Piscinibacter sp. HJYY11: one gene and its partners. Each later gene encodes a partner of the first gene's protein in a complex. Links are inferred from orthologs where the notes say so. Each region holds a gene or a part of one and is shown in the gene's direction. Other genes may lie near its edges.

Evidence for each region.
Region 2: the proteins of JI745_RS08330 (region 1) and JI745_RS04120 are in contact, whole or in part, in a cryo-EM structure (PDB 9GE8), measured with the Escherichia coli proteins. The link is inferred for Piscinibacter sp. HJYY11 from one-to-one orthologs.
Region 3: the proteins of JI745_RS08330 (region 1) and JI745_RS04125 are in contact, whole or in part, in a cryo-EM structure (PDB 9GE8), measured with the Escherichia coli proteins. The link is inferred for Piscinibacter sp. HJYY11 from one-to-one orthologs.

The regions. Positions count from the first base shown.
Region 1 is NZ_JAERQZ010000001.1:1,832,631-1,839,861, reverse strand. The notes cover bases 1,330-4,417. They hold JI745_RS08330 (ABC transporter permease), read left to right. Parts: upstream 1,330-1,638; coding sequence 1,639-4,197; downstream 4,198-4,417. Other genes in these bases: JI745_RS26755 (methyl-accepting chemotaxis protein), read right to left, coding at 4,264-4,417; JI745_RS08335 (dioxygenase), read right to left, coding at 1,330-1,493. Also shown: JI745_RS08340 (hypothetical protein), read right to left, coding at 1-553; more of JI745_RS08335, read right to left, coding at 645-1,329; more of JI745_RS26755, read right to left, coding at 4,418-5,814; JI745_RS08320 (chemotaxis protein CheW), read right to left, coding at 5,900-6,418; JI745_RS08315 (methyl-accepting chemotaxis protein), read right to left, coding at 6,543-7,231.
Region 2 is NZ_JAERQZ010000001.1:906,844-913,936, reverse strand. The notes cover bases 1-2,950. They hold JI745_RS04120 (ABC transporter ATP-binding protein), read left to right. Parts: upstream 1-1,113; coding sequence 1,114-1,788; downstream 1,789-2,950. Other genes in these bases: JI745_RS04110 (BolA family transcriptional regulator), read right to left, coding at 2,779-2,950; JI745_RS04115 (peptidylprolyl isomerase), read right to left, coding at 1,840-2,673; JI745_RS04125 (arylesterase), read right to left, coding at 441-1,115; JI745_RS04130 (DUF6600 domain-containing protein), read left to right, coding at 1-418. Outside these bases: more of JI745_RS04110, read right to left, coding at 2,951-3,045; JI745_RS04105 (septation protein A), read right to left, coding at 3,052-3,708; peptide-methionine (R)-S-oxide reductase MsrB, read right to left, coding at 3,747-4,148; JI745_RS04095 (YdiU family protein), read right to left, coding at 4,145-5,632; JI745_RS04090 (3-(methylthio)propionyl-CoA ligase), read left to right, coding at 5,750-7,093.
Region 3 is NZ_JAERQZ010000001.1:911,719-918,801, forward strand. Bases 1-2,940 are described here. They hold JI745_RS04125 (arylesterase), read left to right. Parts: upstream 1-1,103; coding sequence 1,104-1,778; downstream 1,779-2,940. Other genes in these bases: JI745_RS04115 (peptidylprolyl isomerase), read left to right, coding at 1-379; JI745_RS04120 (ABC transporter ATP-binding protein), read right to left, coding at 431-1,105; JI745_RS04130 (DUF6600 domain-containing protein), read right to left, coding at 1,801-2,940. In the rest of the region: more of JI745_RS04130, read right to left, coding at 2,941-3,942; def (peptide deformylase), read right to left, coding at 4,058-4,594; JI745_RS04140 (tannase/feruloyl esterase family alpha/beta hydrolase), read right to left, coding at 4,609-6,111; JI745_RS04145 (hypothetical protein), read left to right, coding at 6,274-6,549; JI745_RS04150 (TonB-dependent receptor), read left to right, coding at 6,646-7,083. UniProt on the Escherichia coli protein: TesA is a multifunctional esterase that can act as a thioesterase, lysophospholipase and protease.

The DNA.
Region 1 (7,231 bases):
TGATGCTTTCGCGGCCGGTCACGGCGGAGAGCTGCGTGGCGCGTTCCTTGTAGCCGAGCGAGCAGTTGTAGTTCCACTGCGACGCCCAGACCTTGCCGACGTACAGCGGGTAGCTGACGAAGTTGCGGTTCGGATCGTAGGTGCAGTGGTTGCCGTTGTTGACGTACTCGCGGCTCAGGCGGTTGCCGTCGGCATTGGCGCGATAACGCTCGAAGGTCACGCCCCCGGGGGTGCCGCGGTTGAAGCTGAAGCTGCCATCGGCCTCGACGGCGGTGATGCGGTCGCCGTAGCTGCGCTGCTGCGTGGTGCCGCCAACCGTGGTCTCCTGCTGCTGCCAGACGATCGTGTCGTTGACCTCACGCGGGCCGGCCGTGAACTGCTCGGGGCGCGGCCGTGCCTGGGCTTGCGCCTCGCGACGCAGATCGGCCTGGGCCGAATCGGAACGGGTGTCGGCCGCTTGCGCCACCGAGGTGTCGGTGTCGCTGCCGCCACCACACGCGGCGAGCAGGCACGACAAGGTGAAACCGGCCGCAGCCAGCGAGATGCGTTTCATGAATTTCCTCCCTCAACCCTGGACGCCCGCTGTGTGTGCGGGGCCGGCCTTTTCTGAGGACCGGCGCGCAATTTTAGTGCGGGCGTGCAATTCAGGAGGGTGTCAGCGCACCACCCAAGAGAGGGGCCTCGGGGCCGAAGGCATAGGCGTCCATGCCGAGGCAACCATAGGTCACCGCATCGTGCAGGCGCAGCGGCGCGGCCGCCCGCCCGCCGGCACCGGCCGCCACGAACCAGGGCAGCAGGTGCTCGTCGGTCGGGTGCATGTCGGCGGCATGCGGTGCCTGGCGCCGGTAGTCGGTGAGCGCTCCCCAGTCGCGCGCCTCGCTGCGCGCGCGCATCCACTCGCGGAAGTCGCGGCTTTCGGGGATCTCGGCGGCGTCGACCGGCGGCCGGCCGCCGGCGAACACCCGCCGCAGGTTGTGCGTGATGCTGCCGGTGCCCATCACCAGCACGCCGGTCGGGCGCAAGGAGGCCAGCGCCTCGCCGAGCGCCAACTGCTGCGCCGGCGGCAAGGTCGGCACCCACGCCAGCGGCAGCACCGGGATGTCGGCCGCCGGGAACATGAAGCGCAGCATGGCCCAGATGCCATGGTCGAGCCCGCCTTCGTCGACGCGGTGCGCGGGCAGCCCGGCCGCGTCGAGCAACTGCTCCACTTCGGTGGCCAGCGCCGGGGCGCCCGCCACGTCGTAGCGCAACTGGTAGAGCGCGTCGGGGAAACCGCCGAAGTCGTGCACCGCGTGCTGCCGTGCACCGGCGAGCAGCACCGGCTCGCGCGCGACGCTGTGCGCCGAGACGGCGAGGATGGCCCGCGGCGTGCCGAAGGTCGACGTGATCGCCGGCCCGAGCCGCTCCAGGAACGGACCGGTCTCACCCGGCTCGAGCGCCATCATGGGCGAGCCGTGCGAGAGGAAGAGGGCGGGGAGGGGGCGTGTGTCCATGCGGTCATTGAAGCACCCGGCCGCGCGCCATCGGTTCTGCGGATTTGCATGCATCGTTCAGCCCTGCAAGCGGCCCCGGTTCCCGGCCGGGCGCCCCGGGTGACGCAACGCATCAGGTAAGGTGCGGGCCTCGACGGAGAAGACCATGTCCTTGCAGTCCCAGGCTTTGAGGCCCCAGGCCTCTCTTTGGCAACTCGCCTGGCGCCAGCTGGCGCGCGATTTCCGCGCTGGCGAGCTGCGCCTGCTGCTGGTGGCGGTGACGCTGGCGGTCGCCGCACTCACTGCGGTGGGTTTCTTCGCCGACCGCCTCAACCAGGGCCTCGCGCGAGATGCGCGCCAGCTGATGGGTGGCGACGCCATCATCGCGAGCGACCAGCCGCTGCCGCCAGTGTTCACCCAGAAGGCGCAGGCGCTCGGGCTCAAGGTGGCGGCCACCGCGGCCTTCCCGAGCATGGGCCGTGCGCCCGACGACAAGGGCGGCAACTCGCGCCTGGTCTCGGTCAAGAGCGTGAGCGATGCCTACCCGCTGCGCGGCCAGCTGCGCGTGGTGCAGAGCCAGGGCGGCGCCGAGCAGGCGGTGACGAACGGCCCGGCGCGCGGCACGGTGTGGGTCGACGCGCCCCTGCTCGACAGCCTGCAGCTCCAGCTCGGCGACGACCTGCTGCTGGGCGACGCCACGCTGAAGATCGCCGCCATCATCGTGATCGAGCCCGACCGCGGCGCCGGTTTCATGGCCTTTGCGCCGCGGGTGATGCTGCACGAGGCCGACCTAGGGGCCACGGCGCTGGTGCAGCCGGCGAGCCGCGTCACCTACCGCATGGCAGTCGCCGTGCCCGGTGCCAACGAAGCGCCGCTGCGCGAATTCGTGCGCTGGGCCGACGAGCAGGTGAAGGGCCGCACCGTGCGCGGCGTGCGCGTCGAGTCGCTCGAGACCGGCCGCCCCGAAATGCGCCAGACGCTCGACCGCGCCGAGAAATTCCTCAACCTCGTGGCGCTGCTCGCGGCGCTGCTGGCGGCGGTGGCCGTGGGCATCGCCGCGCGCGACTTCGCCGAGCGCCACCTCGACGACTGCGCCATGCTGCGCGTGCTCGGCCAGGCGCAGCGCACGATCGCGCTGCAGTACCTGATCGAGTTCACGCTCGTCGGGCTGGCGGCAAGTGTTGCCGGCGTGGCGATCGGCTTCGCGGTGCACTACGTCTTCGTGTGGTTGCTGTCGGGGCTGGTGTCGGCGACCTTGCCACTGCCCACCGTCTGGCCGGCGCTCTTCGGCGTGGGCGTGGGCTTCACGCTCTTGATGGGCTTCGGCCTGCCGCCGGTGCTGCAGCTCTCGCAGGTGCCTCCGCTGCGGGTGATCCGCCGCGACGTCGGCGCGCTCAAGCCGGCATCACTCGCGGTGCTGGGCGCGGGTGCGGCGGGCTTCGTCGCCTTGCTGCTCGCGGTGTCGTCCGACCTGCAGCTGGGGCTGATCGCGGTGGGCGGCTTCGCCGGCGCCGTGGCGGTGTTCGCGCTGCTGTCGTGGCTCGCCGTGCAGGTGCTGCGCCGCGCGGTGCCCGAGGCGCGCGCGCCGCGCTGGCTGGTGCTGGCCACGCGCCAGATCGCCGCGCGGCCGGCGTTTGCGGTGCTGCAGGTGTCGGCGCTCAGCGTGGGGCTGCTGGCGCTCGTGCTGCTGGTGCTCCTGCGCACAGACCTCATCTCCAGCTGGCGCCAGGCCACGCCGCCCGATGCGCCCAACCGTTTCGTGATCAACATCCAGCCCGACCAGGCCGACGCCTTCCAGGCCCGGCTGCGCGAGGGCGGGGTGGGCAGGTTCGACTGGTTCCCGATGATCCGAGGCCGGCTGGTCGCGATCAACGGCAAGCCTGCCAACCTCGACGACTACACCGAAGAGCGCGCCAAGCGCCTGCTCGACCGCGAGTTCAACCTGAGCCACAGCGCCACGCTGCCGATGCACAACAGCGTGACCGCCGGCCGCTGGGTGAGCGAAGAGAAGGGCGGCCTGAGCGTCGAGCAGGGCCTGGCCGAGACCTTGCGGCTCAAGCTCGGCGACTCGCTGCGCTTCGACATGGGCGGGCTCATCCTCGAAGGCCGCATCACCAGCCTGCGCAAGGTCGACTGGGGCTCGATGCGGGCCAACTTCTTCGTGATGTTCCCGAGCGCGCAGATGATCGACGTGCCGGCGACCTACATCGCCGCGTTCCGGGCGCCGGCCAAGGCCGGCTTCGACAACGCGCTGAGCCGCGAATTCCCCAACATCACCAACGTCGACGTGTCGGCCTCGATCGGCCAGATCCAGGCGGTGCTCGACCAGGTGGTGCGCGCGGTCGAGTTCCTCTTCACCTTCACGCTGGCGGCGGGGCTCGTGGTGCTGTTCGCGGCTGTCACCGCCACGCGAGAGGCGCGGGCACGCGAGTTCGCGGTGATGCGCGCGCTGGGCGCAAGCGGCAAGCTGCTCGCGCAGGTGCAGCGCGCCGAGCTGCTCGGCGTGGGTGCGCTCGCGGGCGTGCTGGCCTCGATTGCCGCCATGGTGGTCGGCTGGGCGCTTGCGAAATATGCCTTCCAGTTCACCTGGAGCGGCTCGCCCTGGGTGCCGCTCGCGGGCGGCGTGGCGGGGGCGGTGCTCGCGCTCGGTGCCGGCTGGTGGGGCCTGCGCGAGGTGCTGCGCCGGCCGGTGGTCGAGACCTTGCGCCGCGCTGCGGCCGAGTAGCTTTCCCTCACCCAAGCAAAAGCGGCCCGTGGGCCGCTTTTGTCGTTCAGGGCATGCGTGTGTCGATCAGACGCGCGCCACCTTGAACACCGCCACCACTTCGGCCAGGCGGTGCGCCTGCTCGCGCAGCGACTCGGCCGCGGCGGCCGACTCTTCCACCAGCGCGGCGTTCTGCTGCGTCATCTGGTCGAGCTGCGTCACGGCGCTGTTGATCTGGCCGATGCCATCGCTCTGCTCGGTCGATGCGGCGGTGATCTCGCCGATGATGTCGGTCACGCGCTGCACCGAGCCCACGATCTCGTTCATCGTGGCGCCCGCGTCGGCGACGAGGCGCGAACCGGCCTCCACCTTGTCGACCGAGCTGCCGATCAGGCCCTTGATCTCGCGGGCCGCTTCGGCGCTGCGTTGGGCCAGCGAGCGCACTTCACCGGCCACCACCGCGAAGCCACGGCCCTGCTCGCCGGCACGCGCGGCTTCCACCGCGGCGTTTAGCGCGAGGATGTTGGTCTGGAAGGCGATGCCATCGATCACGCCGATGATGTCGCTGATCTTCTTCGACGACGCATTGATCTCGTCCATGGTCGACACGACCTGGGCGACGACGCTGCCGCCGCGCTGCGCCACTTCGGCTGCCGACGAGGCGAGCTGGTTGGCCTGGCGGGCCGAATCGGCGCTCTGGCGCACGGTGCCGGTCAGCTGCTCCATCGAGCTGGCGGCCTGCTGCAGGTTGCTGGCGGTCTGCTCGGTGCGCGACGAGAGGTCGGTGTTGCCTGTTGCGATCTCGGCCGAGGCGGTGCTGATGCTGTCGGTCGACGAGCGCACATTGCCGACCACGCGGCCCAGCGATTCGTTCATGTGCTGCAGGGCGCGCATCAGCGAGCCGAACTCGTCCTTGCGCGTCGTGGAGATGGTCTGCGTCAGGTCGCCTTCGGCGATGGCGCCGGCGACGCGGATCGACTCTTCCAGCGGCTGGCGGATGCTGCGCACGAGCGTCGCGGCGACGAGCATGCCGAGTGCGATCACGAGCACTGCGCCGCCGAAGCCGGCCAGCAGGATGCGTTGGCGCGCCTGCGCGCCGGCAGCCAAGGCCTGCTCGCCCTTCTGGCGCTGAAGGGCCACGAAGGCGTCGATTGCGCCGAGGTAGGCGGCGGCCGTCTGCGCGTACTCGCCCTTCACGTGCGCCGTCACCGCGGCGCGGTCGCCAGCGGCCACGAGCTCGGTGGCCTTCTTGCTGGCGGCCACCAGCACGGCACCTTTCTCGGCCACGTTCTTCATGGCCGCCTTGTCTTCGTCCGAGGTCGCGACCTTGGAGATCTCGACGCGGATGGCGGTGATCTTCTTGGTGTCGTTTTCCAGGTTTTCCTTGAAGAGTTCGCCAACAGCCGGGTCGCTGCTGATGACGTTGGCCATGCCGCGCGTGACGGCGGTGTCGGTCAAGCCCTTCCACACGGCCGAGCGTTCGACGAGGTCGTGCACCTGGGCGATCTGACGGGCCGATTCGGCCTGCACCGAAGCGGCCTGGGAGGCTGCCAGCATGGCGATGGTCAGCATGGCGGCGAGCAGCAGCAGGATGGCACCCCACAGCTTGCGTGTGACGGAAATGTTGTTCAGGCTCATGGTCTGGGAATGAGAGAGCGGGTCGTGAAATGAAATCGGGCGGTGAGGTCGTCACCGCCCGTGGCACAGCTGGGGCGGGTGCGCCTCAGTGCGATTCGTCCATCAGGCCCATGTCGGGGCTGGCCATCAGGGATTCGATGTCCATCATGATCAGCATGCGGTCGTTGACGCTGCTGATGCCGGTGATGAAGCTGGTGTCGACGGCCGAGGCCATCTCGGGGGCCGGTTTGATCGACTCGGCGGAGAGTTCGAGCACGTCGGAGACCGAGTCGACGACGGCGCCGACCACGCGGCCCTTGACGTTCAGCACGATCACGACGGTGAAGCTGTTGTACTCGGCGGTGTCGCAACCGAGCTTCAGGCGCAGGTCGACGATCGGCACGATCACGCCGCGCAGGTTGACCACGCCTTTCACGAACTGCGGAGCGTTCGCGATGCGAGTGGGCACTTCATAGGAGCGGATCTCCTGCACCTTCAGGATGTCGATGCCGTATTCCTCGGCGCCGAGGCGGAAGGTCAGGTACTCGCTGCCCGACTGTGCCGCCAGGGCGGCGCGTGCCGCTTCGTGGCGGGCGACGTGGGCTGCTTCGTGAATCATGTCCATGGTGTGTCCTCTCGAGATGGAAGCCGGGTTCAGGCTGTTCTGCTGTAACTATCGGCTTGCCGGGCTGAAACTGAAGGTTCGATGTGTGTGGAATGCGCCCGCCTTTTCGGGGCGCGTCCGCGGATCAGAAGGTTTCCCAGTCGTCGTGGCTGGCGGCGCTGGCCGCGGCGGCCGCCATCGGGGCCGGGGCCGGCGTCGCCACGGGCGCCGAAGCCGCCACGGGCGCGGGCGCCGGGCGGGGCGTCGCCACCGGCTTGGGCGGGCTGGCCTTGGCGACCGGCGCGGGCGCGGCGATCGGCGCAGAGGGGGCCGGCGCCGGCTTCGCGGCCGGTGCAGGCTTGGCCGATGCAACCGGCTTCACCACGGCCGGCGTGGCGGCGGCGACCGCAGGGCCGTCGAGCTTGAAGTTGCTCACCACTTGCGCCAGGCGTTGCGCCTGTTCCTTCAGGGCCTCGGCGGCGGCGGCGCTTTCTTCCACCAGCGCGGCGTTCTGCTGCGTCATCTGGTCGAGCTGCGTCACGGCGACGTTGACCTGGCCGATGCCATCGCTCTGCTCGCTGGAGGCGGCGCTGATCTCGCCGATGATGTCGCTCACCCGCTGCACCGAGCCCACGATCTCGCCCATGGTCGTGCCGGCATCGGCCACCAGGCGCGTGCCGGTCTCGACCTTCTCGACGCTCGCGCCGATGAGGCTCTTGATTTCCTTGGCCGCCTCGGCGGAGCGGCCGGCGAGGCTGCGCACCTCGCTCGCGACCACCGCGAAGCCGCGGCCCTGTTCGCCGGCACGGGCGGCTTCCACCGCGGCGTTCAGCG
Region 2 (7,093 bases), 920 kb from region 1 along the record:
CGCTCAACCGGCGCAGCCGCCGCAGCCCGGCTTCATCGGGCGGCCTGGTGTCGGTGCGCCGGACCGGCGCCCGGACGATCGCCGCTCCGACGAGCGTCGGCCGGATGAGCGTCGCCCTGACGAGCGCCGCACCGAGCCGCGCGAGCGGCCCGAGCCGCCGCGCATGGCACCGCCGCAGGTGCAGGCGCCGCAGCCGCGGCCGATGCCCGCTCCTCCTGCGCCGCAGCCCCAGCCTCAACCTCCGCAGATGCGGCCGTTGCCGCCGCCGCAAATGGCGCCTGTGCAGCCGCCTGCTGCGCGGCCGCCGATGGCGCCGCCTCAGCGCGATGCCCAGGTGCCGCGTGTGCGGGAAGACCGTGAACGGCCCGACCGCCCCGACCGCGGCGAGCGGCCGGAACGCGGCGAACGCATGCGCTGAGACAGGAAGCCTGCTGCTCCGCTCAGCGCAGCAGCGGCTTCAGCCCGGCCCACACGTTGGCCAGCATGGTCGGGTGGGCCTGTGCCGTCGGGTGGATGCGGTCGGCCTGGAAGAGCTTCTCCGGCTCGGCCACGTCGGCCACCCCTTTCAGCAGGAAGGGCACGAGCGCCACGTTCTCCGCCTTGGCCACGGTGCCGAAGAGGGCCGCGAAGTCATCGCTGTAGCGCCGGCCGTAGTTGGGCGGCACCTGCATCCCGACGATCAGCACCTTTGCGCCGGCGGCCTTGGACGCGCGCGCCATCGCGAGCAGGTTGTCGCGCGCCGTGTTGAGCGGCAGGCCGCGCAGGGCGTCGTTGGCGCCGAGCTCGATCACCACCAGCGTGGGCTGGTGCTGCTTGAGCAGCCCAGGCAGGCGCGAGCGACCACCCGAGGTGGTGTCGCCGCTGATGCTGGCGTTGACGATGGTCGCGTTCTGCTTGTCTTGCGCGAGCTGCTTTTCCAGCAGGGCGACCCAGCCCTTGCCGCGCTCGATGCCGTATTCGGCCGACAGGCTGTCGCCCACGATGAGGATGGTGTGGCGGGTCGCGGCCCAGGCGGGCAGCCCCGCCGATGTGGCCACCAGCGCAAGCGCGGTACAGTGGGCCAGCAGCGATCTGCGCTTCATCGCCGTCGTTTTCGATTCCATCTTCTGATCCATGTCCGAATCCATCATTGCCGTCGAACACGTCACCAAGCAAGTGCAGGACGTGAGCGGCCCGTTGACGATACTGCATGACATCGACTTCACGCTGGCACCGCGGCAATCGGCCGCGATCGTCGGCGCCAGCGGCTCGGGCAAGAGCACGCTGCTGTCGATCATCGCGGGCTTGGATACGCCGACGAGCGGTACGGTTCGCCTCGCCGGCACCGATTTGTTTGCCCTCGACGAAGACGCCCGCGCCGCCGCGCGTGCCGCGAAGCTCGGCTTCGTGTTCCAGAGCTTCCAGCTGCTGGGCAACCTGACGGCGCTGGAAAACGTGATGCTGCCGCTGGAGCTGCAGGGGCGGGTCGATGCACGCCTGCAGGCGCAGGAGATGCTGCACCGGGTGGGCCTGGGGGAGCGGCTCACGCACTACCCGAAGGTGCTCTCGGGCGGCGAGCAGCAGCGTGTGGCGCTTGCGCGGGCCTTCGTGGTGAAGCCCGCGGTGCTGCTCGCCGACGAACCCACCGGCAGCCTCGACTTCGCCACCGGCGAGCGGGTGATGGAGCTCATGTTCGAGCTCAACCGCGAGGCGGGCACGACGCTCGTGCTGGTGACCCACGACCGCAGCATCGCGGCGCGCTGCGACCGGCAGTTGAGGATCGAGGCCGGCAGGCTCGCAACGAGCTGAAAAACAAGAAGGCGCTCCGAGGAGCGCCTTTTTTCTGTCTCTGAGTCGAAATCAGCCCGAGGTGAACTTGTAGTCGGTCTTGGCCTTGCTCTTGATGTCGTCGCGGTACTTGGTGAGCTTCTGCTGGACCAGGCCCTGCTGGATGCGCGGCTTCACCTCCTCGAGGCTCGGGAACTGCGCTTCGCGCGTGTCTTCGAGCTTGATGATGTGGTAGCCGTACTGCGTCTTGACCGGCGTCTCGGTCAGCTCGCCCTTCTTGAGCGCCGACAGGGCCTTCGCGAATTCGGGCACGTAGGAGTCGGGGGCGGCCCAATCGAGGTCACCGCCGTTGGCGCCGGAGCCCTGGTCCTTCGAGTGCTTCTTGGCCAGCTCGTCGAACTTGGCGCCGGCCTTGAGCGCCTTGATCAGGTCCTTCGCCTCGTCTTCCTTCTCGACCAGGATGTGGCGGGCGTGGTATTCGGCGCCGCCGGCCTGGGCCTTGAACTTGTCGTACTCGGCCTTGATCTCGGCGTCGGTCACCGGGTTGTTCTTGTTGAAGTCGTTGAAGAGCTCGCGGATCAGGATGCTCTGGCGGGCCAGCTCCATCTGCGCCTTGTAGTCGGGCGAGCGCGCCAGGCCACGTTTCTCGGCTTCCTGCATGAACATCTCGCGCAGCACGACTTCGTCTTTCACCTGCGCCTCGAGTTCCGGCGTCTTGGGCTGGCCGCCGCGGGTGGCCTGCTGGAGCAGCACGTCGACGCGGGTCTTGGGCACGGCCTTCCCATTGACGATCGCCACGTTGCCGGCGACTTCGTCCTTCGACTTGCCCGGCTCCGCGCAGCCATGCAGCAGAGGGATGGCCACGACGAGCAACGATGCACGGGCGATGTTGGACAGCTTGTTCATGGGCGGATGCCTTTCAACGGAGAGATTTCGGCGGAGAACTCGGAGAGGGCGAAGGGGTGTCGTCGCCAGGGCGTGCGGCGTCTCGTGAGACGGCCTGTGGTTGCGTCAACCTTCGCCGGGGGCCCGGGCGTCGATCGCCAGGGCGTGGATGCCACGGGGCATCAGAAGGTGCAGGGCATCATAAACGAGGCGATGCCGCTTCAAGCGGCCCACACCGGCGAAGCGGCTACTGACGATGCGCACGCTGAAGTGCCGGCCTTCGCGGGCGCCGGCATGGCCGGCATGCAGGTGGCTGTCGTCGGTGATGGCGAGCTCTTCAGGCTGCAGCTGCTCGCGCAGCGCGGCCTCGATCTCCGAGGCGGTGACCGGCATGGCAGCTCAGGGCGTCTTGTCGGCCGGCGCAGGCTCGGCGGGCTTGGGCTCGTCCTTCAGGTAGCGGCTGATGAAGATCACCTGCGCGGCCATGAAGACGAACATGCACACCGTGATGCCGAATACCTTGAACGTCACCCAGGTCGACTCGGGGTAGCTGTAGGCGACGTAGATGTTCAGGAAGCCCATGAACGAGAAGAAGGCGACCCAGATGATGTTCAGGCGCTGCCACACGAAGTCGGGCAGCTCGATCTCGCCACCCATCAGCGTGCGCAGCAGGTTCTTCTTGAAGACCACGCGACTGAGCCACAGGCCCACGGCCATCGCCCAGAAATAGCCGCTCGGCTTCCACTTGATGAAGGTCGGGTTGTGGAACCACACCGTGGCGCCGCCCAGCACGACCACGAGCGCCAGCGTGATCCACAACATCATGTCGATCTTGCGGCGCATCAGCTTGAGGGCGGCCAGCTGGATGAGCGTGCCGCCGATGACGGCGATGGTCGCCAGCAGCGCGGGCGCTTCTTCCGCCCGGATCACGCCGCCCGAGACGAAGCCCGAGAAGTACTGGTTGGCGATGCCGGTCGCCCATTCGACATTCCTGCCGGCAAGCATGTAGACACCGAAGAAGAGCAGCAGCGGCAGGAAGTCGAGGAGGAGTTTCATCGCGAATCAGGGGCGCGCGGGGGCGCACGGGTGGCGGGTCAGGGCGAGGGCTTGAAGTCTATCGCCGCCGAATTGATGCAGTAGCGGTCGCCGGTGGGGGCAGGGCCGTCTTCGAACACATGGCCCAGGTGCGAGCCGCAGTTGTTGCAGCGAACCTCGATGCGCACCATGCCGTGGCTCTTGTCGACCACGCGCTCGATCACCTCGCTGTTGATGGGCTCCCAGTAGCTCGGCCAGCCGCAGCCGGCGTCGAACTTGGTGTCCGACTTGAAGAGCGGCGTGCCGCAGCCGACGCAGTTGTACTGGCCACGCTCGAAGTGGTCCCAGTACTTGCCGGTGAAGGCGCGCTCGGTGGCGGCGTGGCGTGCCACTTCGTATTGCATCGGGTCGAGCTGGGCTCGCCACTCCGCATCTGACTTTTCAACCTTGTACTTGCTCATGATGAACACGACACCTCGATGGCTTGCGCCCAGTCGGGCGGGAAATCGGCATACGCCGAATGCTCGGGCTGTTCGTCGTAGGGACGCTCCAGAACTTTCAGCAACTTGTGTGTCTCGCTGAAGTCACCTTGCCGGGCGGCGCGGATGGCCACTTCCGCCAGGTGGTTGCGCAAGACGAACTTGGGGTTCGCGCGGTTCATGCGCTGCGCGCGCTCCTCATCGACGCTGCCTTCGGCGCGCAGCCGCGCGCTATAGCCCGCCGCCCAGGCGTCGAAGGCGGGGCGGTCGAGGAAGAGGTCGCGCACCGCGTCGTTGCGCGCACCCTCGGCGCTGCTGAACTGCGCGAGGCGGCGGAAGGTGATGCTGAAGTCGGCCCGGTCGGCGGCCATGAGCTTGAGCAGGCCATCGATCAATTCGGCGTCGGCATCCTGCTCCGTGGCCAGGCCGAGCTTGGCGCGCATGTGGCGCTTGAGGGCCTGCGGGAACACGCTCTTGTAGGGCTCGAGTGCGGCGAGCGCCGCGTCGGGGTCTTCGATCAGCGGCATCAGGCCCTGCGCCAGGGCGTGCAGGTTCCAGAAGGCGACGTTGGGCTGGCGTGCATACGCATAGCGGCCCTGGTGGTCGGAGTGGTTGCAGACGTGGCCGGGGTCGAACGCATCGAGGAAGCCGAAGGGCCCGTAGTCGATGGTGAGCCCGAGGATCGACATGTTGTCAGTGTTCATCACGCCGTGGCAGAAGCCGATGGCCTGCCACCACGCCATCAGCTCGGCCGTCTTGCGCGCCACCGCTTCCAGCAGCGCGGCGTAGGGCTGCGCCAAAGTGGCGCACTCGGGGTAGTGGTGTTCGATGACGAAGTCGGCGAGCTGGCGCAGCGCGTCGTGGTCGTCGGCGGTGTGCGTGAAATGCTCGAAATGGCCGAAGCGGATGAAGCTCGGCGCCACACGGGTGACCACTGCGGCGGTCTCGACCGTCTCTCGCCGCACGGGAAGCGCCGAGCCGGTGATGCACAGCGCGCGCGTGGTCGGCACGCCGAGTGCGGCCATCGCTTCGGAGCAGAGAAATTCACGGATCGATGAGCGCAGCACGGCGCGCCCGTCGCCCATGCGCGAGTAGGGCGTGAGTCCGGCACCCTTGAGCTGGATTTCCATCGGGCCGCTGGCGGTGTCGAGCTCGCCGAGCAGGTGCGCCCGGCCGTCGCCGAGCTGCCCGGCCCACACGCCGAACTGGTGGCCGCTGTAGACGCTCGCGAGCGGCTTCATGCCAGGCAGGGAAGCGTTGCCGCTCAAGACCTGCAGCAGGCTTTCGCGGTCGCTTTGCAGGCCGAGCATCTCGGCGCAGCGCTCGCTCCAGGCGACCCAGTGCGGATCGGGCAGGCCTTGTGGCTGCAGGGCCGTGTAGAAACGGTCCCCCAGCGCTGCAAAGCGATTCGGCCAGCGCCGATCAAGCACAACCGACGCGTTCGCGCCATCGACAACTTCAACCATCACGGCAGTGTAGCGAGCGGCTCCTGCTCTGATTTCTCTAGGGGTAAACAGTAGAAATCGCCGAGGGAAGGCGTTCCTATCATCCGCTGCATCGCAGCAATCTCGAGAGGTAAGGACATGGCGCACCTGATGGGCCAGATGATGGAAATGCCGTTGATGATTTCGTCGCTCATCACGCACGCCGCGCGGCACGCGGCCGACACCGAGATCGTCTCCAAGCGCACCGAAGGAGACATTCACCGCTACACCTACAAGGACTGCGAGCTGCGTGCCCGCAAGCTGGCGCAGGCCTTCGCGCGGCTGGGCTGCGAGCCCGGCGACCGCGTCGGCACGCTCGCCTGGAATGGCTATCGGCACCTCGAGATCTATTACGGCGCCTCGGGCTCGGCGCTGGTGTGCCACACCATCAACCCGCGCCTCTTCCCCGAGCAGATCGTCTGGATCGCCGAAGACGCGAAGGACCGCGTGCTGTGCTTCGATCTGACCTTCCTGCCGCTGGTGGAGAAGATCGCACCGCTGCTCAAGAGCGTGAAGCACTTCGTGCTGATGACCGACCGTGCGCACATGCCGGCCAGCAGCAGCCTGCCGGGCCTGCTGTGCTACGAGGAGCTGGTGGAGGCCGAAAACGGGCAATACGCCTGGCCCGAGTTCGACGAGCGCACGGCGTCGAGCATCTGCTACACCTCGGGCACGACCGGCAACCCGAAGGGTGCCGTGTACAGCCACCGTTCAACGATGCTGCACGCCTACGCCAGCGCCTTGCCCGATGCGCTGGGTTGCTCGGCGGCCGACACCATCCTGCCGGTGGTGCCCATGTTCCACGTCAACGCCTGGGGGCTGCCGTACTCGGCGGCGCTCGTGGGCGCGAAGCTCGTGATGCCGGGCCCGCACCTCGACGGCAAGTCGCTGCACGAACTTTTCGAGACCGAGAACGTGACCTTCAGCGCGGGCGTGCCCACCGTGTGGCTCGGGCTCATCAACTACGTGAAGCAGAACGACCTCAAGTTCAGCACCTTCAAGCGCACCGTCATCGGCGGCTCGGCGTGCCCGCCGTCGATGCTGCGCACGCTGCAGGACGAATTCGGCGTGGAGGTGATCCACGCCTGGGGCATGACGGAGATGTCGCCGCTGGGCACGCTGGCCAAGCTCAAGGGCAAGCATCTGTCGCTCAGCAAGGAGGCGAGGGAGCGCCTGCAGTTCACGCAGGGTCGCGTGGTCTATGGGGTCGACATGCTGATCCTCGACGACGACAACAAGCCCCTGCCGTGGGACGGCAAGGCGTCGGGCAACCTCGTGGTGCGAGGGCCCTGGATCATCGCGAGCTACTTCCAGCGGCCCGAATCGCCGCTGGTGAAGGTGGACGGCCTGGAGTGGTTCCCGACCGGCGACGTGGCCACCATCGATGCCGATGGCTTCATGCAGATCACCGACCGCAGCAAGGACGTCATCAAGTCCGGCGGC
Region 3 (7,083 bases), 920 kb from region 1 along the record:
GAAGGAAGACGAGGCGAAGGACCTGATCAAGGCGCTCAAGGCCGGCGCCAAGTTCGACGAGCTGGCCAAGAAGCACTCGAAGGACCAGGGCTCCGGCGCCAACGGCGGTGACCTCGATTGGGCCGCCCCCGACTCCTACGTGCCCGAATTCGCGAAGGCCCTGTCGGCGCTCAAGAAGGGCGAGCTGACCGAGACGCCGGTCAAGACGCAGTACGGCTACCACATCATCAAGCTCGAAGACACGCGCGAAGCGCAGTTCCCGAGCCTCGAGGAGGTGAAGCCGCGCATCCAGCAGGGCCTGGTCCAGCAGAAGCTCACCAAGTACCGCGACGACATCAAGAGCAAGGCCAAGACCGACTACAAGTTCACCTCGGGCTGATTTCGACTCAGAGACAGAAAAAAGGCGCTCCTCGGAGCGCCTTCTTGTTTTTCAGCTCGTTGCGAGCCTGCCGGCCTCGATCCTCAACTGCCGGTCGCAGCGCGCCGCGATGCTGCGGTCGTGGGTCACCAGCACGAGCGTCGTGCCCGCCTCGCGGTTGAGCTCGAACATGAGCTCCATCACCCGCTCGCCGGTGGCGAAGTCGAGGCTGCCGGTGGGTTCGTCGGCGAGCAGCACCGCGGGCTTCACCACGAAGGCCCGCGCAAGCGCCACACGCTGCTGCTCGCCGCCCGAGAGCACCTTCGGGTAGTGCGTGAGCCGCTCCCCCAGGCCCACCCGGTGCAGCATCTCCTGCGCCTGCAGGCGTGCATCGACCCGCCCCTGCAGCTCCAGCGGCAGCATCACGTTTTCCAGCGCCGTCAGGTTGCCCAGCAGCTGGAAGCTCTGGAACACGAAGCCGAGCTTCGCGGCACGCGCGGCGGCGCGGGCGTCTTCGTCGAGGGCAAACAAATCGGTGCCGGCGAGGCGAACCGTACCGCTCGTCGGCGTATCCAAGCCCGCGATGATCGACAGCAGCGTGCTCTTGCCCGAGCCGCTGGCGCCGACGATCGCGGCCGATTGCCGCGGTGCCAGCGTGAAGTCGATGTCATGCAGTATCGTCAACGGGCCGCTCACGTCCTGCACTTGCTTGGTGACGTGTTCGACGGCAATGATGGATTCGGACATGGATCAGAAGATGGAATCGAAAACGACGGCGATGAAGCGCAGATCGCTGCTGGCCCACTGTACCGCGCTTGCGCTGGTGGCCACATCGGCGGGGCTGCCCGCCTGGGCCGCGACCCGCCACACCATCCTCATCGTGGGCGACAGCCTGTCGGCCGAATACGGCATCGAGCGCGGCAAGGGCTGGGTCGCCCTGCTGGAAAAGCAGCTCGCGCAAGACAAGCAGAACGCGACCATCGTCAACGCCAGCATCAGCGGCGACACCACCTCGGGTGGTCGCTCGCGCCTGCCTGGGCTGCTCAAGCAGCACCAGCCCACGCTGGTGGTGATCGAGCTCGGCGCCAACGACGCCCTGCGCGGCCTGCCGCTCAACACGGCGCGCGACAACCTGCTCGCGATGGCGCGCGCGTCCAAGGCCGCCGGCGCAAAGGTGCTGATCGTCGGGATGCAGGTGCCGCCCAACTACGGCCGGCGCTACAGCGATGACTTCGCGGCCCTCTTCGGCACCGTGGCCAAGGCGGAGAACGTGGCGCTCGTGCCCTTCCTGCTGAAAGGGGTGGCCGACGTGGCCGAGCCGGAGAAGCTCTTCCAGGCCGACCGCATCCACCCGACGGCACAGGCCCACCCGACCATGCTGGCCAACGTGTGGGCCGGGCTGAAGCCGCTGCTGCGCTGAGCGGAGCAGCAGGCTTCCTGTCTCAGCGCATGCGTTCGCCGCGTTCCGGCCGCTCGCCGCGGTCGGGGCGGTCGGGCCGTTCACGGTCTTCCCGCACACGCGGCACCTGGGCATCGCGCTGAGGCGGCGCCATCGGCGGCCGCGCAGCAGGCGGCTGCACAGGCGCCATTTGCGGCGGCGGCAACGGCCGCATCTGCGGAGGTTGAGGCTGGGGCTGCGGCGCAGGAGGAGCGGGCATCGGCCGCGGCTGCGGCGCCTGCACCTGCGGCGGTGCCATGCGCGGCGGCTCGGGCCGCTCGCGCGGCTCGGTGCGGCGCTCGTCAGGGCGACGCTCATCCGGCCGACGCTCGTCGGAGCGGCGATCGTCCGGGCGCCGGTCCGGCGCACCGACACCAGGCCGCCCGATGAAGCCGGGCTGCGGCGGCTGCGCCGGTTGAGCGGGCTGCTGCACCGGCTGAGGCGGCGGCGGTGTCGGACGGCCGATCTGCGCATCCCGCCCACCACGCCCATCGCGGCCGTTCTGGTCATCGCGACCGTTGCGCCAGTCTCGCCCATCACGTGGGTCCCGGCCATCGCGGGCGTCTCGCCCGTCGCGCGCCTCACGCCCATCTCGCCAGTCACGCCCGTCCCGCGGGTCGCGTTGCTCGCGGGGGTCACGGCCATCACGCGGGTCACGATCCGGTGTGCGAGGCGCCGAGATCACGGCCGGCGGCCGCGGGCCACCCGCTTCCGCATCGCGGCCCGTCACGGGGCGAGGCATGCCGGGGCGCGATGCGCGCGGGTCGACCACCTGCCGCGGCGTGCCCGGCTCGAATCGCGGCGGCGCCACGACCGGCGGCTGGGCCCGCGGCCGCTCGTTGTGGAACTCGCGCAAGGTGCGCTCATTGACCGGCGTGTACGCCCGCCCGACGGGCTGGCGGCGCTCCACCACCTGCGACGGCACCACCGTCACCGCCTGCGGCAGGCCGCGGTTCACGTAGCGGGTGTTGGCCATCACCTGGCCGGGGTTGTTGATGATCGTCGTGACGTTGGTGACGCGCGTGACGTGGGTGATGTTGACGTTTTGCACGTAGCGGGGGCTCACGCGGTAGCCGGGCACGTAGACCTCGCGCGGCCCGAGCGGGAACCAGCCCACCGTCGGCGCGCTGCCGACCCGCACCGACACGTTCACCCCCGGGCGGCCCACCCACGCCACGAGCGCCGGTGCATACACCGGCCGTGCCACGTAGCGGCCGGGCGCCCAGCACCAGGCATTGCGATACCAGACCCAGCGGCCGTAGTGGAACGGTGCGAAGCCCCAGGGCGCATCGTCGACCCAGGTCCAGCCCCAGGGGTGGATCCAGGCCCAGTGGCCCATGCGGTACGGCGCCCAGCCGGCGACCACGGTGCGGGGGATCCAGATGGCACCGTACTCGGTGCCCGATTCCCAGCGGCCATGCCGATCGAGGTCTTCCACGCCTGTCATCTCGGGCGAGACGTAGCGCGACGACACGCTTCGCTCGTCGCGCGCGGTGTCGGCAGCGACCCAGCTTGCGAACTCATCGCGGCGAGGATCGGTGATCGAGTACTGCGGCGCACCGCGCTCACGCCAGAACTCGACGCGCTGGCCCGGCTGCACCGGCAGCGCCGTGCCATCGGCCTCGTAGCGGGCCAGCCCGTCGGAGACGGTGACGACGCTGGTGTTGTCGTCGCGGTCGAAGCGGTACTGGCCGGCACGCTCGGTGACGAAGGTGCCTTCATCGGTGCGCAGGCTGAATTCATCGGCCGCCTCGCGGGTGCGCAGGCGCGCGGCGAGGCTGCCGCCGTGCAGGTGCAGGCTCAGGCGATCGTCGTCGAGGCGCAGCACTTCCACTTCGGTGTCGGCACCCAGGTGCAGCACGGTCGACCCGATGCGCACTTCGGCCCGGCCGTCTTTCTCGGTGGACAGGCGATCGCCGGTCGTGACCGGCCGGTTGCGCACGGCGGTGATCCACTCCTGGGTGTCGGTGGCGTAGATCCACACCTGGCCCCGCACGTCGGCCACCCGGCCAGCCCGGCTTGGCGGGTCGTCGGCCTCGGCCGCGCCGGCCGGCAGCACCAGCAGGCTCAGCAGCATCAGGCCGACCAGGAGGCCCAGCCACTGGGCGAACGCAGGGCGGGGGGCCGCGAAGGAGGTTTGTTTCATGGGCATGTCTCGCGTTCGAGCGCCGGCAATGAGCCGCGGTTCCGCTTCAACGCGCCCCGCGCGCCCTGCGCTGACCACAGAAACGTTTCTTCGCAATCGGGCCGCGTTCAGCAACTCAATCGTCGTCGGCCGGGTCCAGTTCGGGGAACAGCACGCTCGTGAAGCCGAAGCGGCGGAAGTCGCGCACCCGCATCGGGTAAAGCTTGCCGATGAGGTGGTCGCATTCGTGCTGCACCACGCGCGCATGGAAGCCATCGGCCTCGCGGTCGATGCGCTCGCCGCGTGGGCCGAAGCCGGTGTAGCGGATGCGAGCGAAACGCGGCACCACGCCGCGCATGCCGGGCACCGAGAGGCAGCCTTCCCAGCCCTCTTCCTCGTCGTCGGACAAGGGCGTGATCTGCGGGTTGAGCAGCACCGTCTCGGGCACCGGCGGCGCGTCGGGGTAACGCTCGTTCTTCTTGAAGCCGAAGATCACGAGCGCCAGGTCCACGCCGATCTGCGGCGCCGCCAGCCCGGCCCCGTTGGCGGCATGCATGGTGTCGAACATGTCGGCGATCAGCGCATGCAGCTCGGGGGTGTCGAACTGCTGCACCGGCTTGGCGACGCGCAGCAGGCGCGGGTCGCCCATCTTCAGGATGTCTCGTATGGCCATGCCGGCATTCTGGTTCAGGAGAGCGAGCAGGTGAAGCTCGAGGCCAATGCCTCGTTGCCGGCAACGTAGCGTGCGAAGGTGGGGAAGCGGCACAAGGGGCGCGTCCTCAGCTGCCCGTTCGCATCGGGGCCGAAGACCACCAGGCTGCGCGACGAGGGCCGGGAATTCGTCTCGACCCACTGCACCGTGGCATCGAAATAATCGACGAAGAAAGGCCCCACGCCGCCGCCGCAATGCTGCACCCCGGGCAGCAGGAAGAGTTCCATGTTGGCGTCGCGCACTGCGTCGCCACCCGACATGACGCCGGCCTCCACGAAGTACTTCACCGAGCCCTTGTAGCTGATGGCCCAGTCGTGCGTGCCATGCACCAGCACCAGCTTGCGCCCCTGGGCGAAGAAGGTGGTGAGGTTGGGCGATGCGTCCAGCGTGGCCGCGGCCGCGGCGAGCTGTGGCTGGAAGTTGGCCGGCGAGAAGTTGGCGAGCGTGTTGTAGCTCGGGTCGTTGGCCAGCCAGTAGCGCACCAGGCCGTCGGCGAAGATGAACTGGTTGGCCAGCGGCTGGTTGGGCGGGTTGCCGATCCAGCCCGGCCAGCCGATGTCTTCACCACCCGGGCTCCAGCCGGGGTAGACCAGCGTGCCGTTGGGCAAGCGGTACTCGGAGTAGATGGTGCGCGCGGCCGCCACCTGCGGGGCGGTGAGGCAGCTGTCGTTGTCGGCGCCGGTGCATTGCAGCGAGCCCGGGTCGAAGTTGCAGGCCCAGGGCTGACCGACCAGGCCGTCTCGCAGCCCGTCGTTCAAGTCGCACTGGTTGACCGCCGCGGTGGCGATGGCGCGGGCCTTGTTCGAGTTGATCGCCGCTCCTGGCGCGCTGTAGGCCTGCGCATTGCGGATGAAGGCCTGGAAGAGCTCGGTGAAGCTCACGGCCGGCATGATCGCGAGGATGCCGTCGTAGTCGGCGGGGTAGCGACTGGCCGCGATCAGCGCCTCGCGCCCGCCGTTGGAGCAGCCCTGGAAGTAATGGCGCTGCGCATCGCGGCCGTAGCGGCGCCGCACCAGCTCCTTGGCCACACCGAGGGTCGTGTGGGCCGAGAGGTAGCCGAAGTCGTTCTTCGCCTGCGTGTTGTTGAGTGCCCAGGACGCATCGAGCGGGTCACCCACATGCCCGCCGTTGGAGGCAACGCGCACGTACGAAGAGATCGAGGCCTGCGGCACGAGCTGCAGCACGCCGTCCCAGCCGCCACCGCCGTTCTGCACCAGCTTGTTGTTCCATTGCGTGGGCAGGTGGACTTCGAACAGGAAGCCCGGCCGCACCGAGCCTTCGACACGGCAGTACTCGCCGATGCCGCCGTTGGCCGGCACGACCGTCGCGCGGCTGATGGCGGCGCCGGCCACCGTCTGCCCGGCGAGGCTGGTGCACGGGTTCGCGGCGGCAGAGCTCTCGCCGCCGCCGCAGGCCGCCAGCCCGAGGGCCAGCAGCGTGAGGGTCGCCCATCGAATGGGGTGCTGGGTCTGATGCATGGCGTCCTCCCTGGATGCTTGACCGCATGGCTTTGCGACATTCTGCGGCTGTGTTAGCTTTCGCCCCCTGCCGGCCCGCCAGAAAATGCAGCCGGGTTTGCAACTGGCTGTACCTTGAGATCCTTCCTGCGTTCATGGCGAGTCTTGTGGCTGGCGCTGGCCTTGGTGGCTGCGCCCCAGCTCTCGTACCTGCACGCGCTCTCGCACCACGGCTCCGCCGACGTGCACCAGGCCGGCGGCGACGATCGCCAGCAAGCGCCCGACAAGGCCTGCGAGGTCTGCCTCACCCTCGCCCACCTCGGGCAGGCGCTGGCCAGCCAGCACGGATGGGCCGTCATGGCCGCCGAGGCGGTGCTGCCGGGCGTCACCGCCATCGCCTCCGCGGCCCAGCGCCCGCCGGCGCACTTCCAGGCCCGCGCCCCGCCCGTCTTCCTGTGACCTGAGCCCCGGCTTGCGCACTGCAAGTCACCGCACCACCGCGGCCTTCTGCAGCGGTGGGGGCCTTCCATTCTTCAGACACAGGACTTCGTTCTCATGTTCGCTTTCCGCTTTGCGGTTGCAGGCGCCTGCCTGGCCGCGTCCCTTCCCTCGTTCGTCTCCGCCCAACAAGCCACCCCGCCAGCCACCCCGGCCTCCACGCCGTCGTCTTCGTTCAACCCGGCCATCTCGCTCATCCTCAACGGCACCTACGCCAGGCTTTCGCGCGACCCCGAGACCTACCGCTTCCAGGGCTTCATCCCGAGCGGCGGCGAGATCGGCCCCGGCGGGCGCAGCTTCCAGCTCGGCGAATCGGAGCTCACCCTCACCGCTGCCATCGACCCCACCTTCAACGGCCGCTTCACCGCCGCCGTGACGCCCGAGAACGAGGTCGAGGTGGAAGAGGCCTGGTTCGAACGCACCGGCCTCTTCAACGGCGCCACGCTCAAAGGCGGCCGCTTCCTGTCGTCCATCGGCTACCTGAACGGCCAGCAT